2 regions of the Delftia sp. WSY_22 genome follow, and region 1 is predicted to be linked to the other one. Evidence: riboswitches for the same ligand, from Rfam matches in the RefSeq annotation. Region 1 holds a riboswitch; the other holds the start of a gene.
What was found. Region 1 has a riboswitch for glycine ahead of ACF8NF_RS22035 (D-amino acid dehydrogenase). Riboswitches for the same ligand answer to the same signal wherever they lie in the genome.
Positions count from the first base shown of each region.

Region 2: linked by a shared signal. The riboswitch ahead of gcvT (glycine cleavage system aminomethyltransferase GcvT) and the one ahead of ACF8NF_RS22035 (D-amino acid dehydrogenase) in region 1 are both predicted to bind glycine.

Region 1 is NZ_JBICKN010000050.1:33,087-40,876, reverse strand. It holds gene ACF8NF_RS22040 (beta strand repeat-containing protein) at 1-4,150, opposite strand, end outside; glycine riboswitch at 4,539-4,649, shown strand; gene ACF8NF_RS22035 (D-amino acid dehydrogenase) at 4,743-6,074, shown strand; gene ACF8NF_RS22030 (FIST N-terminal domain-containing protein) at 6,116-7,351, opposite strand; gene ACF8NF_RS22025 (PhaM family polyhydroxyalkanoate granule multifunctional regulatory protein) at 7,433-7,790, opposite strand, start outside.
Region 2 is NZ_JBICKN010000018.1:334,217-342,006, reverse strand. It holds gene gcvP (aminomethyl-transferring glycine dehydrogenase) at 1-2,264, opposite strand, end outside; gene gcvH (glycine cleavage system protein GcvH) at 2,336-2,710, opposite strand; gene gcvT (glycine cleavage system aminomethyltransferase GcvT) at 2,844-4,010, opposite strand; glycine riboswitch at 4,036-4,154, opposite strand; glycine riboswitch at 4,170-4,281, opposite strand; gene ACF8NF_RS11395 (fatty acid--CoA ligase) at 4,451-6,055, shown strand; gene ACF8NF_RS11390 (LysR family transcriptional regulator) at 6,071-6,988, opposite strand; gene ACF8NF_RS11385 (DMT family transporter) at 7,087-7,578, shown strand; gene ACF8NF_RS11380 (ATP-binding protein) at 7,630-7,790, opposite strand, start outside.

The DNA of each region.
Region 1 (7,790 bases):
CGGCGGCATTGGCCGTGAAGTTGATCACGGCCGGACTGCCATTGGCCACGCTCTGGGTGGTGGTGCCGTTGTTGTCCGTGGCTGTGAAGCTCGCCGCACTCGCGACGGTGGATGTCACCGTGATGGAGCAGCGCGCTGGATTCGCATTGGCCGCAATCGTGCAGGAAGTTGCCGACGGCGTGCCGGCGCCGGTATGGACAAAGCCGATGGTGTGGGCAACCGTATCGACGGTTGCATTGCCATTGGCGTCCTGCAGTGCGACGGTCACCGTGCCGGTGCTCGTACCGTCGGCCATCACCGAGAGCGGTGTGGCACTGAGCAGATTGCCACTGGCTGTATTGCTGGGCGGCCCGGCAATGAAGTTGACCGATACCGGACTGCCATTGCTCACGGCCTCTCCGTTGTCCGTTGCCGTGAAGCTTGCGGTGCCGACCGTGGCCGATTTCACCGTCACGGAGCAGGTGGCCGGATTGGCGTTGGCCGCGATCGTGCACGTGGGTGCGGCCGGCGTGGTCGTGCCCACGCCCGTTTTGGTGAAGACAATCGTGTGCGCCACCGTATCCGTGGCGGGATTGCCATTGGCATCGCGCAGGGTCACGCTGATCGAGCTCGTGGCAGTGTTGTCTGCGACAACGCTGAGCGGACTGGCACTGATCAGGTTTCCATTCGCGCCATTGCTGGGCGAGCCGGCCGTGTAGTTCACCGCAGCCGTAGCCGTGGCGGCCGAGCCATTGATGGTGAAACCAAAGGTGCCGCTGCCGACTGCGGTAGGTGCCGTGACGGTGGCCGTGTACACCCCTGCGCTGCACGCCCCCGCGCCGACCGCGGGCGAGCCCTGTGTTCCACCGTTCAGCGTGAAGGCCACCGTGTTGGCACAGGTCGCAATCGAATTGCCTGACGCATCCTTGAGCTGCGCCGTCAATGTGCTGGTTGCAGTGCCATTGGCAATGATCGAGGTCGGACTCGCAACGATGGTCGAGGCGCTGGTACTTGGCGGACCCGCCGTGTAGCTCACTGAAGCCGTAGCAACTGCGGCAGAGCCGTTGATGGTGAATCCGAAGATCCCGCTGCCGACCGCCGTGGGCGATGTGACGGTGCCCGTATAGATGCCGGCGGTACACGAGGCCGCGCCCACACTCGGCGTTCCCTGCGTTCCGCCGTTCAGGGTGAACGCCACCGTGTTCGTGCACGTGTTGATCGGATTGCTGCTGGCATCGACCAGTTGCACGCGCAGCACGCTGGTGGAGCTGCCGTTGGCCACGATCGATGCCGGAGTGGCGACTATCGTCGATGCACTCGTGCTCGGCGTTGCGGCCGCATAGGAGACCGTTGCGGTGGCAACAGCCGCAGCCCCGTTGATGGTGAACCCGAAGGTGCCGCTGCCGACCAGCACCGGCGATGTCACCGTCCCCGTGTACATGCCGGCACTGCAGCCCGTGACGCTGACGGCAGGAACGCCTTGCGTCCCCGCATTGAGGGTGAAGGCCACCGTATCGGTACAGGTGGAGACAAGGTTGCCTAACGCATCCTTCAACTGCACGGCCAAGGTGCTGGTGGAGACGCCATTGGCCGCAATCGATGGCGGACTCGCGGCGATTTCAGAACCGGTCGTGCTGGCCGGGAGCGCGGTGAAGCTGTAAGCAACCGGCGAAGGCTGATAGGTCACTGCGCCAGATACCGGACTTCCACCCAATGGAAGATTGGAGAACGTGGCACCAGCGACTGACGACGACAAGGTCACGGGGGTGGCGAACGTTCCGGCGACACTGCTGCTGGCATTGATGGGAGACGCGCACTTTCCGCTGGAGTCGGTCGTGCAGCTGACTGCGGCGGAGCTGCCATTGAACGTGACACCTGCAGGCGGCGCTGCGAAGGTAACGGTGTCACTGCCCCCCGTCCAGGCATTGCCTTGGCCGTCAACAATGTAGACCTCCAGCAAGTCGCTGCTGCCGACAGGTTGATTGTTGGTCGTCGCCAGAACGCCGGATTTCAGGGCACAGGGAAAACCGGTGACGCTTGCAGCCGTTGAAAGCTGCGAGGTCTGGGCTCCACCGGAATTGCTGTCCGTCACTGTGACCCGCACCTGGCCGCTGAGATACGAAGGAACGGTCAGCGTTCCCGAGGCTCCGGCCATGGTCCCTGAGCCCAGATAGACCTGCGCATCGTTGACGCCCGCGCCGGTCGGCGACCAAAAGGCTTCCACCGTATACGGTGCCGGCTCGCTCGCATTGGCATTTGCCGTGATATTGAATGTCCAGGTGCAGGCGGCGGTGTCACTGGCGCCAACGCCAAGGGTCGGGGTCCATCCGGTTTGTCCATTGGCCGTCGTCAGCAAACTGATACCTGAGTTTGCAGCCACAGGCACGGAAAACAGCGTGTTCTGAGAAATCTTGAAGAAATCATGCGTAGTGATACGAATGGCACTTCTCGACTGGCTTGTCATCTTGTTGTTGCCAATCAACCCTGGTGCCGTACCCGTCCCACTAATATTCAACCCGTCCCCGCCGCCAGTGAAATTGTTATCGGTCACCGTCACTACCTGCGTCGTGCCTGAGGCTGCCGTATTCACCGTTGGTGCCGACACATGCATTGGCGATGAAGCGGTATAGGCGGCAATAGGCAGCGAGAAGGTATTACCCGTCACGGCAAGACCAATTCCATTGCCCAGGTTGATCGTTCCATCAACCGACACCACGGCCCTGGGCGCATTTCCACCAGTCGGGCTCAGTGCGATATTCGAATCTTTGATCGTCAATCCGTTGACGGTCATGTTCGACATGACCTGGAAGAACTGCTCGAGCTGCATTCCCCCGATAGGGTTGGGCAGATTCGTTACCGTGAAATTATCGACAACAATGTTGGAAACTGTGCCTGCACCGTTGCTTGCGGCAACGGAAATAGCCGAGCCCTTGTTATTGCCGTAATTTCCATTCCATATCGCGGAATTGATCGTGCTATTGGTAAAGAATACGTTTTGTGCGCCTTGATGAATCTCCGCGTACAGCTCGCAGTTGAACGGCGTCCCCTCTCCCGCAGGGGTTGGCGCCACATTCACCAGGCCGACGCGGTCAATGGTGACATTGTTCGCCGGGGAGCCAACGACGAATACCGCTTCGCCACAGGTCATGTTGGGCGAATTGGTGAGCGTGATGTTCTTCCCACCAAGATAAAAAGTTTCCCAGGGGGAGTCCGCCCAGTTCTGGACTTGTATGACTCCCCCGAAATCGATGGTCAACGAGCCCGTGCCGGCTGGCACGGTGCCTTTGAGCCAGTACCAGGCACCGCCGCCACCAGTGGTGGTCGTCGAATCGCCGCCGCTGATCATCTGGCTTTGACCACAGGCATTGGTGGCTCCCGTCACGGCGCCGGACTGGGCTCCGCTGATGAATGTATTGGCACAGCGCACGTAAACCGTCTGATTGTCGACATACGGATGGAGGTTTCCCGCCGCATCCTTGGATGTCCCGCTCTGTATGGTCCGTACCGACGTGGTCAGTGTCGGCGCAAAGACGATGGAAACATCGGCACTCGGATCCAGCGTTTGCAGCGTGTAGTTGGCTGCCTGAATGGCCGCTCGCAGCGTACATGCGCCAGCAAAGGTGCCCCCCAGCGTGCTGACACAGGTGGTTGGTGTCGTTGCATTGGCATTGGGAGCATCGCTGTTGTCGGTGACCGTGAAGACGATGGTCGCCGCCAGTGCCGTGGATGAGATACCCGCGCATGAAAGCAGCAGCAAAGAGAAAAGGCACTTCGCTGCACGCCACTTGCGAAAAAATGCCGAACCAGGCAGGCGATTGAGAGCATGCATGATATTCCCCGTTTTCTCAAGGAGATATGACAGGAAAATGATTTTCCCAATGGCAATGGCCATCAGTTGTACCCAGCGCATTTGCATCGCCGTACCTCGAATAGTTCTATTTGAATCACGAGCCCACAACTCACCTTGCAGCCGGTGAGTTTGGAAGCAAAATTTTTCGCGCAGATCCTGCGCGTCAATCAAAAAAAGGCGGATTTCCATCAACGCTTGCGCGCTGCTCCACTGCCTATTGAGCGGACACACCTTCAGTCGGGTTTGCGACGCAAAACATTCCTCCCTCGACAAACCATATTCACCGTGCTTGTATTTTTTCAGTGATGGACCAGTTTCCATGGACCCGCACCTGTGCAACGGTAAGTCGCCTATCAGACATATATACAACCCATGGTTAACCCATGCAGGTCCAATCGACCAGAACAAGCACTGACAAACCACTGCACATATCGATAGGCTAAATCATGTTTTTTTCTATTTCAATAGTTTTTTTACATGAAACCGGAGACACGTACCAGCGCTACGAGGGAGGCGCTTGAGCGATCTAGGGAATACCCTGAATCAGCCACACCACATACAGGTAACTGGTGGTATCCCCAATACGACTGGAGCTGGCTGCGCAAGCCCCATAGAATCGCCCCTGCAGGAGAGCAGGCGGGCGCCACGGTGCCGAGCCTCACCGAAGGCGCAAACTCCCATACACGCTCAGGTTCCGTACTGCAAACACAACATGCCGTCTGGAGAGCCGCCGCACGCAATGTGCGGCGCACCGAAGGAGCAAGCCCCGTTCCCATGGACGGCGGTGAATCTCTCAGGTACCAAGGACAGGGGGAGCGGCAGCTGCGTCACGACGGACGCCGGCTGCCTGCTATCCAGACCATAGCGGCCAGCTTTCGCGTGACCCGGCACATGCCTTTGAAAGGGCATCGTCATGCGCGTCATCGTTCTCGGAGCCGGTCTGATCGGCACCACGTCGGCCTACTATCTGCAATCCCTCGGTCATGAAGTGACCGTCATCGACCGCCAGGCCGCGCCCGGCGCCGAAACCAGCTTCGCCAACGGCGGGCAGATCTCGGTCAGCCATGCCGAGCCCTGGGCCAACCCCGGCGCACCGCTGAAGCTGCTGGGCTGGCTGGGCCGGCAGGATGCCCCCCTGCTGTTCCGCCTGCGCGCCGACATGCGCCAGTGGCTCTGGGGCCTGTCCTTCCTGCGCAACTGCACGCCCGCGCGCACGCGCCACAACATCCAGCAGATCGTGCGCCTGGGCACCTACAGCCGCGAGGCCCTGCAGCAGCTGCGGTCGGACACCGGCATCCAGTACGAGCAGCGCACGCAGGGCATCCTGCACTTCTATACGAACGCCCGCGAGTTCGAGGGCGCGCTCAAGCCCACCGAGCAGATGCAGGCCCTGGGCTGCGACCGCCGCCTGATCGATGCCGACGAGGCCGTGCGCCTGGAGCCGGCCCTGGCCCATGTGCGCGGGCAGATAGCGGGCGCCACCTATACGGCCGAGGATGAATCGGGCGACGCCAACCTCTTCACACGCGAGCTGGCGCGCATCGCCGCCGCCACGGGCGTGCAGTTCCGCCAGAGCCACCACGTGACGGCGCTGCGCACCACGGGCGCGGGCGCCAGCCGCCATATCGACCATGTGGAGGTGACCAATGCCGAGGGCCGCTATGAACGCATCCAGGGCGACGCCTATGTGCTGGCCATGGGCTCGTTCAGCCCGCTGCTGGCCCAGCCGCTGGGGTTGCGCCTGCCCATCTATCCGGCCAAGGGCTACTCCGTGACCCTGCCGGTGCTGGACCCCGCCAAGGCCTATCAGGTCAGCCTCACGGACGACGAGTTCAAGCTGGTGTTCTCGCGCTACACGGGCGCGCAAGGCGACCGCCTGCGCATTGCGGGCACGGCCGAGTTCAACGGCTACGACCGCAACCTGGACCCCGTGCGTTGCGAGGCCATCGTGCGGCGCGTGCAGCAGCTGTTCCCCGGCGCCGGCGATACCGGGCGCGCCCAGTTCTGGAGCGGCCTGCGCCCCGCCACGCCCAGCAATGTGCCGCTGATCGGACGCTCGCCCATCGCCAACCTGTTCCTGAACACCGGCCACGGCACGCTGGGCTGGACCCATGCCTGCGGCTCCGGCATGGCGCTGGCCGACCTGGTCAGCGGCAGGCAGCCGGCCGTGGATTTCGATTTTCTGGGAGCCGCAGCCATGGACCCGGATCGCAGCGCAGGCACGGTGCGCCCGCGCGCGGTCTGAGGTGCAGACGGTGTGTACCGTGTGTACGGCGTGTACGACGCCTAGGCAGTGAACACCGTCAACACCCCGGCGAAGCGGTGCAGGCGGGCGTCCATGATCTCGGCTTCGGCAACGAAGCCGATCAATGGCACATCGCCCAGTGCGTGGCGCAGGGTGCGCAGTTCGGCATCGGGGCCGCCGAACAGGCCGCCGCCGCGGCCCCGGCAACTGATGTAGATGGCGCCACGGATGCGGGGCTGTGCCTCGCCTTCGGGCACCGCCTCCTCGGGCTCCGCCGCATCGCGCAGCGCAGCGCCCAGTTGCAGCAGTTCCTGGCGCGCCACCTGGGCCTGGCGGCGGCAGAAGATCACCGAATGCCCGGCCTCCACGGCCGAGGACAGGGCCACGCCCTGGCGCAGCGGGTCCAGGCCAACCAGGGTCAGCACCTGGGCCTCTTCGGTCAGCACGCCGTGGGCCAGGCCCCGGCCCGGCGGCGCAATGGCCGCCAGCGTGGTGCGGACCGTGGTCAGCGCGGGCTGCCAGTCGCTGCCTTCCAGCTCCACGCCCAGCAGTTGCAGCAGGCGCTGCAGGGCCGGATCGCCATCAAGCCCGGTGACCAGGGCGCCGCGCGCCTCGGTGATCTCCAGCCCCTCGCCCAGCGGCACGCAGCCCTGGGCCATGCCCGTGATGCAGGGCACGCCGGCACCGAAGGCCACGCCTGAAAAGCCACCACGAAAAATGCCGCGCGCGTCCGCATGCTGCGCATGCAGATCCTCGGTACGGCAGGCGATCTGCACGCCCTCCACGCCATCTTCCCCGTCATCGCCCACGCCGCCGAACAGCAGGCCGGACTCGGTGCGCTCGGACAGCTCGTACAGCAGCTCTGCCAGCTCGGGCTGGCCGCCTGCGGCATGGACCAGGGCCGAATGGGCGGCGAAGCCGGCCTCGCCGCCAGGCGCATGCAGGGGCGCCAGGCCCGAATACAGGCGGTAGTGGGCGGCCGGTACATCCAGCAGCATCACCGCGAGCGCGGTTCCTGAAAGGTACTCATGCGACATGGCCAGAACGCCGCCGGCCGAGCAGCCGGCCCAGTCCGCCACATGGGGCAGGGCCCTGGCCAGATGCTGCAGCAGTGGCCGTGCGTGGGCGGCATGCGCATGGGACAGGTACACCAGTCCCAGACGGGGCCGCTGCGCGTGGCCGGGCCCGGCCATCTGCAAGCGCAGCTGCTGCAGCACCGCGTCGGCCGCGGCGCGCCAGTCGGAATGGCTGGCATGGCCTACAGGAAACAACGACATACCAACCTTCTTTCTAGCCCCGCCAGCACCCGGCTTGCGGGTGGCTGGGGCCTTGCGCATCCATGGGTCCGGCCCGATCGGTCAACGCGCCGGCCGGCTCTTGGCTGCCGGCTTGCTGGCGGCCGGCGCCTTGGCTCCAGCCTTTGCAGCGGTTTTCCTGGCAGCCGCTTTGGCGGGAGCCTTGGCAGCGGTCCTGGGGGCTTCGGCCTGCGCCGCAGCCTTGGCCGCCGGCTTCGCGGACGGCGCCTTGGCAGGGGAGACCGCCGCCGCCTTGCCCGCCTGCGCAGCAAAGGCGCTGGCCTGTGCCGCCATGCGGTCCATGGTGGCCTTGGCCAGGTCACCGGCCATGCCGGTGGCGCGCTGGGCGGCCGCCACGGCCTCCGGGGCCATGGGCTCGGCCATGGCCTTGGCGGCGATCTGCTGGAATTGCTGGGTCAAC
Region 2 (7,790 bases), on a different contig from region 1:
CTGATCGCGCCCGTGCCGCCCGCAAGGCCCGTGGTGGCATGGCCGGGCAGGAAGGGGACGAGGTCCTCGACCACGCAGACCGGGCCCACGCCCGGGCCGCCGCCGCCGTGCGGGATGCAGAAGGTCTTGTGCAGGTTCAGGTGGCTGACATCGCCGCCGAAGCTGCCCGGCGCGGCCAGGCCCACCAGGGCGTTCATGTTGGCGCCGTCCACGTAGACGCGGCCGCCGTGGTCATGCACCAGCTTGCACAGCTCCTTGACCTGGGTCTCGAACACGCCGTGCGTGCTGGGGTAGGTGATCATGATGCAGGCCAGGTTGGCACTGTGCTGCTCGCACTTGGCCGCCAGGTCCGCCATGTCGACGTTGCCGTTGGCGTCGCAGGCGGTGACCACCACCTGCATGCCCACCATCTGCGCGCTGGCGGGGTTGGTGCCGTGGGCGCTGCTGGGAATCAGGCAGACGTTGCGGTGCGACTGGCCCCGGCTCGCATGCCAGCCCTTGATGGCCAGCAGGCCCGCGTACTCGCCCTGGCTGCCGGCATTGGGCTGCAGGCTGATGCCGGCGTAGCCCGTGGCCTGGCACAGCCAGTCGCGCAGCTGCTTGTCCAGTTCCGCATAGCCCTGCTGCTGGTCGGCCGGGGCAAAGGGGTGCACCTGGGCGAATTCGGGCCAGGTGATGGGAATCATCTCGCTGGTGGCGTTGAGCTTCATGGTGCAGGAGCCCAGCGGGATCATGCTGCGGTCCAGCGCCAGGTCCTTGTCCGACAGCTGGCGGATGTAGCGCAGCATGGCGGTCTCGGAGCGGTGGGTGTTGAACACCGGGTGTGTGAGGAAGGCGCTGCTGCGGCGCAGGCCGTCGGGAATCAGCGGCTCCACGCCCTTTTCGAAGGCGGTGAAGCTGGGCAGGGCCTGGCCGTCCCGGGCGAAGATCTTCCACAGCAGCTCGACATCGGCGCGCGTGGTGGTCTCGTCCAGCGAGATGCACAGGTATTCCTTGAAATACACGCGCAGGTTGGCGCCCAGGGACACGGCACGCTCCACGATGGCCTGGGTGGCCGCGCCCGTGTGCAGGCTCAGCGTGTCGAAGCTGGGCGCCTCGCGCAGCGGCGCGCCCAGCTCGGCCAGGCCGCGCGCCAGGATGGCCGTGTACGAGGCCACGCGGCGGGCGATGCGCTCCAGGCCCTCGGGGCCGTGGTAGACGGCGTACATGCTGGCCACCACGGCGGGCAGCACCTGGGCCGTGCAAATGTTGGAGGTGGCCTTTTCGCGGCGGATGTGCTGCTCGCGCGTCTGCAGTGCCAGGCGGTAGGCGGGCTTGCCGTGCACGTCCACGCTCACGCCGACCAGGCGGCCGGGCAGGGAGCGCTTGAACTCGTCGCGGCAGGCCATGAAGGCGGCGTGCGGGCCACCGGCGCCCATGGGCATGCCAAAGCGCTGGGTGGTGCCCACCACGATGTCGGCACCCCATTCGCCGGGCGGCGTGATCAGGGTCAGCGCCAGCAGGTCGGTGGCCACGATGAAGGCGGCCTGCTTGCCATGGGCCTTGTCCACGTCGGCGCGCAGATCGTCGATGCGGCCGCTGGTGGCAGGGTACTGGGCCAGCACGGCGAAGTAGTCGCCCTCCATCAGCTGGTTCCATTCCTCCAGCGAGTTGGCCAGCAGCACCTCGATGCCCAGCGGCGCGGCGCGCGTCTGTATCACCTCGATGGTCTGGGGGTGGGCATCGCCGGCCACCACGAAACGGTTGCTCTTGCTTTTGACGGAGCGCTTGGCCAGCGTCATGGCCTCGGCGGCCGCCGTGGCCTCGTCCAGCATGGAGGCGTTGGCAATCGGCATGGCCGTCAGGTCGCAGACCATGGTCTGGAAGTTGACCAGGGCCTCCATGCGGCCTTGCGAGATCTCGGCCTGGTAGGGCGTGTAGGCCGTGTACCAGGCGGGGTTCTCGAGAATGTTGCGCAGGATGACGCCGGGCGTGTGCGTGCCGTAGTAGCCCTGGCCGATGAAGCTTTTGAGCAGCTGGTTGCGGCCTGCCAGCGCCTTGAGTTCGGCCAGCGCCTGGGCCTCGGTGGCCGCTGGCGGCAGCGCCATGGGCTGGTGGCGCCGGATGGAGGGCGGGACGATGGCGTCGATCAGCGCATCGCGCGATGCCGCGCCGATGGCGCTGAGCATGTGGGCCTCGTCTTCGGGCGCGATGCCGATATGGCGGGCCACGAATTCGGTGGCGTTCTCGAGGGCGGCAAGGGGCTGGGTGGAGGACATCAGCATGGAGGGACCTGTCTCAAAAGCTGAAAAGCGCCAGGGCGGGCCCTGGCGCCCGTCCTGGCCGGAAAGTGGCGTCAGTTGCTCTGGGCAAAGGCCGTGTAGGCGGCTTCGTCGAGCAGCGCGGCCAGCTGGCCTGCGTCGCTGAGCTTGACCTTGAAGAACCAGCCTTCGCCCAGCGGGTCGCTGTTGGCCAGGGAGGGGTCGTCGCGCAGGGCCTCGTTGACTTCGACGATCTCGCCGCTGACGGGCATGTAGACATCGGCGGCGGCCTTGACGGACTCGACCACGCCGGCCACATCGCCCTGGTTGAAGCTGGTACCCACGGCGGGCAGGTCGACGAACACCACGTCGCCCAGCGCATCCTGCGCGTGGAGGGTGATGCCGACGATGGCCGCGTCAGGGTTGGCGGCGTTGATCCACTCGTGGTCCTTGGAATACTGGATGCTCATGGCTTGCTCCGATAGAAACTGAAAAAACCTGTGAAAGGCGGTTTGAGAAAGGTCAGTGCGCACTGTAGCGGCATGCGATGGCAGGAAAAACGAATCCGCCGAACTCGATCCACGCCAAGCGCGCAGGCTGTCCTCAACCGCGGTGATAGCGGGGCGCCACGAAGGGCGTGGCCTGCACCTGCATGGGCACGGCCTTGCCGCGCACCATGGCCTGCAGCGTGGTGCCGACGGCGGCGCTGCCCGGCTCCACGTACGCCAGGGCCACGGGCTGGTTCAGCGTGGGCGACAGCAGGCCGCTGGTGACCTGGCCGACCTTGCGGCCGCCGGCATCCAGCAGCTCCGTGCCTTCGCGCACGGGCACGCGCTCCAGGGCCACCAGGCCCACGCGCTTGCGCGTGAGCAGCTCGGGCGACTGCAGCTGGGCCAGCACGGTGGCCGCGCCGGGAAAGCCGCCTTCGCGCTCGCCACCTGCGCGGCGGACCTTCTGCACGGCCCAGTTCAGGGCGGCCTCGGCCGGGGTGGTGGTCGTGTCCAGATCGTTGCCGTACAGGCACAGGCCGGCTTCCAGGCGCAGCGAATTGCGCGCGCCCAGGCCCACGGGCCTGACTTCGGGCTGGGCCAGCAGGGCACGGGCAAAGGCCTCGGCGTGGCTGGCGGGCAAGGAGATCTCGAAGCCGTCCTCGCCGGTGTAGCCGCTGCGCGTGATGTACAGCTCGGCCCCCTCCCAGTCGAAGTGGCCGCCTGTCATGAACACCAGGCCGGCCGTGTCGGGCAGCAGGCGCTCCATGGCGGCTGCGGCCTGCGGGCCCTGCAGCGCCAGCAGGCCCCGGTCGAACTGGGGCTCGATTTCGCAGCGCTGGCCGATGCGGGCCTGGATGTGCGCCAGGTCTTCATGCTTGCAGGCGCCGTTGACGATCAGGAACAGGTCGTCCTCGCGGCGCACGAACATCAGGTCGTCCAGAATGCCGCCCGCGTCGTTGAGCAGCAGGCCGTAGCGCTGGCGGTGTTCGCCCAGGCCCAGCACGTCCATGGGCAGCAGCGATTCCAGCGCCGCGCCGGCATCCGGGCCGCGCAGGCTGATCTGGCCCATGTGCGAGACATCGAACAGGCCTGCCGCCTCGCGCGTGTGCAGGTGCTCGGCCATCAGCCCCTGCGGGTATTGCACGGGCATGGAGTAGCCGGCAAACGGCACCATGCGCGCGCCCAGTTCCTGGTGCAGGTCGAACAGCGGGGTCCTGAGCAGATCGGTGGTGGAGGCAGCGGACAAGGAGGGCTCTCTTTCAGGCAAGGAACAAGGCATAACGCCATCCCGGTCCTCCGGGATGTGCTGCCCTGCTGTCCGCTTTACCTGAGAGATTCACCCGCACCTTCCATGCGTGGGGCTTGCTCCTTCGGTGGATGGGGCACACCGCCGTGCCCTGCATCTCTCTCCAGCTAGGAACGCCTGCGGCCGTGGCGGCAGGCGGTGCCAGTCCTTTTGCCTGAGCGTTCGGGGCGAACCCTGCGCCTTCGGCGGTGCCGCTGCCTGCGACCGTTGCGGCCGGGCGGGCACTCTCTCCTGACCGGCGCATTCTAGCTGCGGCCAGCGTCCGCGCGGCTTCGGGATTTCCGCGGGCCGACTGCAACTCCATGCGCTTGCCTGCATGGATGCATTTGCAAATTGCATAACTGTCTAAAAAATCTCCTACATTGAGGTGCATCGATATATGAAATCTCGTGAGCGAGAAGGAAGAAGCGCACATGCAGCAGACGCTGGGAGACACATTGGCCTGGCCGGCACGTTACCTGCCGAACAAGGAAGCCCTGGTCGCGTGGGAGGGCGGCGAGCGCCGCGCCTGGACCTACGCCCAGCTCGATGCCGAAGTCAACCGCCACGCCCATGGCCTGGCCGAGCTGGGCATAGGCCATGGCGACGTGGTCGCAGCCTTTCTCTACAACACGCCGGCCTTTGTCTTCACCATGCTGGCGGCCGCGCGCCTGGGCGCCATCTTCAACCCCATCAACTACCGGCTGGCGGCGCAGGAGCTGGCCTTCATCCTCAAGGACGGCGCAGCGCGCGCCCTGGTCTTCGAGCACGAGGGCGGCGAGGTGGCCGCACGCGCCCAGGCCCTGCTCAAGGCCGAAGGCGGCGGCACTGGAACGGGCATCGAGCACTGGATCTTTGCCGACGATGCCCCGGCCGACCCGCTGCCGGTCTGGGCCACGCAGCGCCTGTCCGCCCTGGCCAGGGGCCGCAGCAGCGCGCCGCCCCAGGCCCATGTGCGCGAGAGCGACCCCTGCATCCTCATGTACACCAGCGGCACCACGGGCCGGCCCAAGGGCGTGCTGCATACGCACCGCAGCAAGCTGGCGCACAACGCCCTCATGCACCAGACCATGCAGTTCACGCGCGACGACGTGGGCCTGGCCATGGCGCCGCTCAACCACACGGCCGAGCTGCACACCAGCTTTCTGCCGCGCCTGCAGGCCGGCGCCACCCAGGTGCTGCTGCGCCGCTTCGACGTGGCCGAGGCCTGGCGCCTGATCCGCGAAGAGCGCGTGAGCTTCTTCTTCGCGGCGCCCACCATGATCACCATGCTGCTGGCCGACCCCATTGCCTCGCCTGAGCAGGCGCCCGCGCTGAGGCTGGTGGAGTACGGCGGCGCCTCCATGGCGCCGCACCTGATCCGCGAATGGACGCGCAAGGTCGGCTGCGACCTGGTCCAGGTCTACGGCACCACGGAAATGGGCCCCTGCATGTCCGTCCTGCTGCCGCGCGAGCAACTCTCGCACGCGGGCTCGGCCGGACTGCCCTCCATGGGCCATGACCTCATCGTGGCCCGCCTGCGCGAAGACAACGCCCCCACCGACCCGGCCGAGGCCTGCCTGCCCGGCGAGGTGGGCGAAATCCTCGTGCGCGGCCCCTGCATGATGGCCGGCTACCTCAACCGCCCCGACGCCAACACCCGCGCCCTGGCGCACGGCTGGTACCACACGGGCGACCTGGGCCACATCGACGACGACGGCTATCTCTGGATCCGCGACCGCATCGACTACATGATCAATTCGGGTGCCGAGAACGTCTATCCCCGCGAAGTGGAAGACGCACTGGTCGAACACGCCGACGTGCTCGAGGTCGCCGTCATCGGCGAGGCCGACGAGCGCTGGGGCCAGATCGTCGCCGCCCACGTGGTTGCCAAGCCGGGCGCCACACCCACGGCCGAGGCGCTGGACGCCTTCCTGGTCCACGGCGACCGCCTGGCTGCCTACAAGCGCCCGCGCCGCTACCACTTCCGCGAGGCCCTGCCCAAGACGGCCAGCGGGAAGATACAGAAGCAGTTGCTGAGGGTGGTGGTGGCAGCCTGAGGCTGCGGCCTGCGTTTACTTCTGCGCAGTACAGCACTGCGCCATCGAGTTGCGCAGCCACCGATGCATGGCATCCCCCTGCTTGCGCACATGCCAGGCCTGCTGGTAGGCGAACTCGGGCAGCTCCAGCGGAGGAGTGAAGCGGCGCAGCGTTTTGTGGCGGCGCAGGTCACCGATGGCGCGGCTGCCCACGGTCAGCACGAGGTCGGTGCCTGCCAGCACCTCCAGCGCCGCGCTCCAGTGGGGCAGGGCCAGCACCACGCGGCGGCTCAGGCCTTGGGCGGCCAGCGCCCGTTCGATCTCCTCGCTGGCGTCGGGCCGCATGGCCAGCATGACGTGCGGGCGCTGCAGCCAGTCCTGCAGTGACAGCCCGCCGCGTGCCGGCAGCACGGCCTGGTCGGCCACGCTCACGAACTGTTCCTGGAACAGATCCTGCACCTCGATGCCCTCGGGCAGGTCGGGTGCGTCGGGGAAGGGGCCCAGGGCCAGGTCCAGTTCGCCATCGGCCAGCTGGGCCAGCATCACCTCGCGCGTGGACTGGCTGATGGCCAGGTCCAGCCCGGGTGCGTGCTGGCGCAGATGCCGCATCAGCGGCGGCAGCACGATGCGCGATGCGTAGTCCGACAGCGCCAGCCGCAGCCGTCCGTGTGCGTGGGCCGGGTCGAACTCCGCCTGTGCCAGCAAGCCGTTGAGGCTGCCCAGCGCATCCGCCAGCGGTTGCACCAGGCCTTGTGCGCGTGCCGTCAGCGCCATGCGGCCGCCGCGCCGCACCAGCAACGGGTCGCCCAGATGCTCGCGCAACTGCGCCAGCGAATGGCTCATGGCCGGCTGGCTCTTGTGCAGCCGCAGGGCCGCGCGCGTCACATGTTTTTCGGCCAGCAGGGCGTGCAGGGCCAGCAGCAGGTTGAGGTCGATCCGGCGCAGTTCATCCATTCCATGAATATAGACCGTGCACACAAATGATTTCCATCAACGTGCTGGATGCGAGAGCATGCAGGCATCGATTGACAGAAGAAGAAAGGTCTTGCCGCATGACAGGTAAAAGCACATTCACCGCCCTTGCTCCCGTGGCCCTGGCGCTGCTGGCGGGGGCCATGCTGCCATTCCAGGCTGCCAGCAATGCCCTGGTGGGCCGCCTGCTGGGCCACCCGCTGTGGGGCGCGCTGGCCTCGCTGGCCGTGAGCGTCATGGTCGTGGTGCCTGCACTGTGGGTGCTGCGCGCGCCCGCTCCGGCCATGGCCCAGGCGGCAGCAGGGCCATGGTGGCTATGGATAGGCGGTGTGCTGGGGGCCATCTATGTGGCCAGCGCGGCGGCCGTGACACCCAAGCTGGGCGCAGGCGGCTTCCTGGTCTGTGTGGTGGCGGGGCAGATCGTGGTCTCGGTGCTGGTGGACCACTTCGGCCTGATGGGCCTGGGCGCACGGCCGGTCAGTGCGACGCGCCTGGCAGGCGTGGCCTTGATCCTGGGTGGCGTGCTGCTGGTGGTGCAGGGCGGGACGGCCCGTGCAGCGGCGGCGCCATGAGCGCAGCGAGCACGCCCTGCTTCAGGGGCAAAGGCCCCGGCCTTGCCCGCGTCAGGCGGGCATGCCCGGCGGCACGGCGGCCGGCCTTGCCGCTGGCGGACATTCCTGGCAGGCATCTGCCGTGCCGGGCGGGAGCCGGCCCAGCCGGATGACAAAGCAGGCCCCGCCTGCGGCAGCCGGCTGGAAGAACGCGTCGCCTGCGTGCAGCCTGG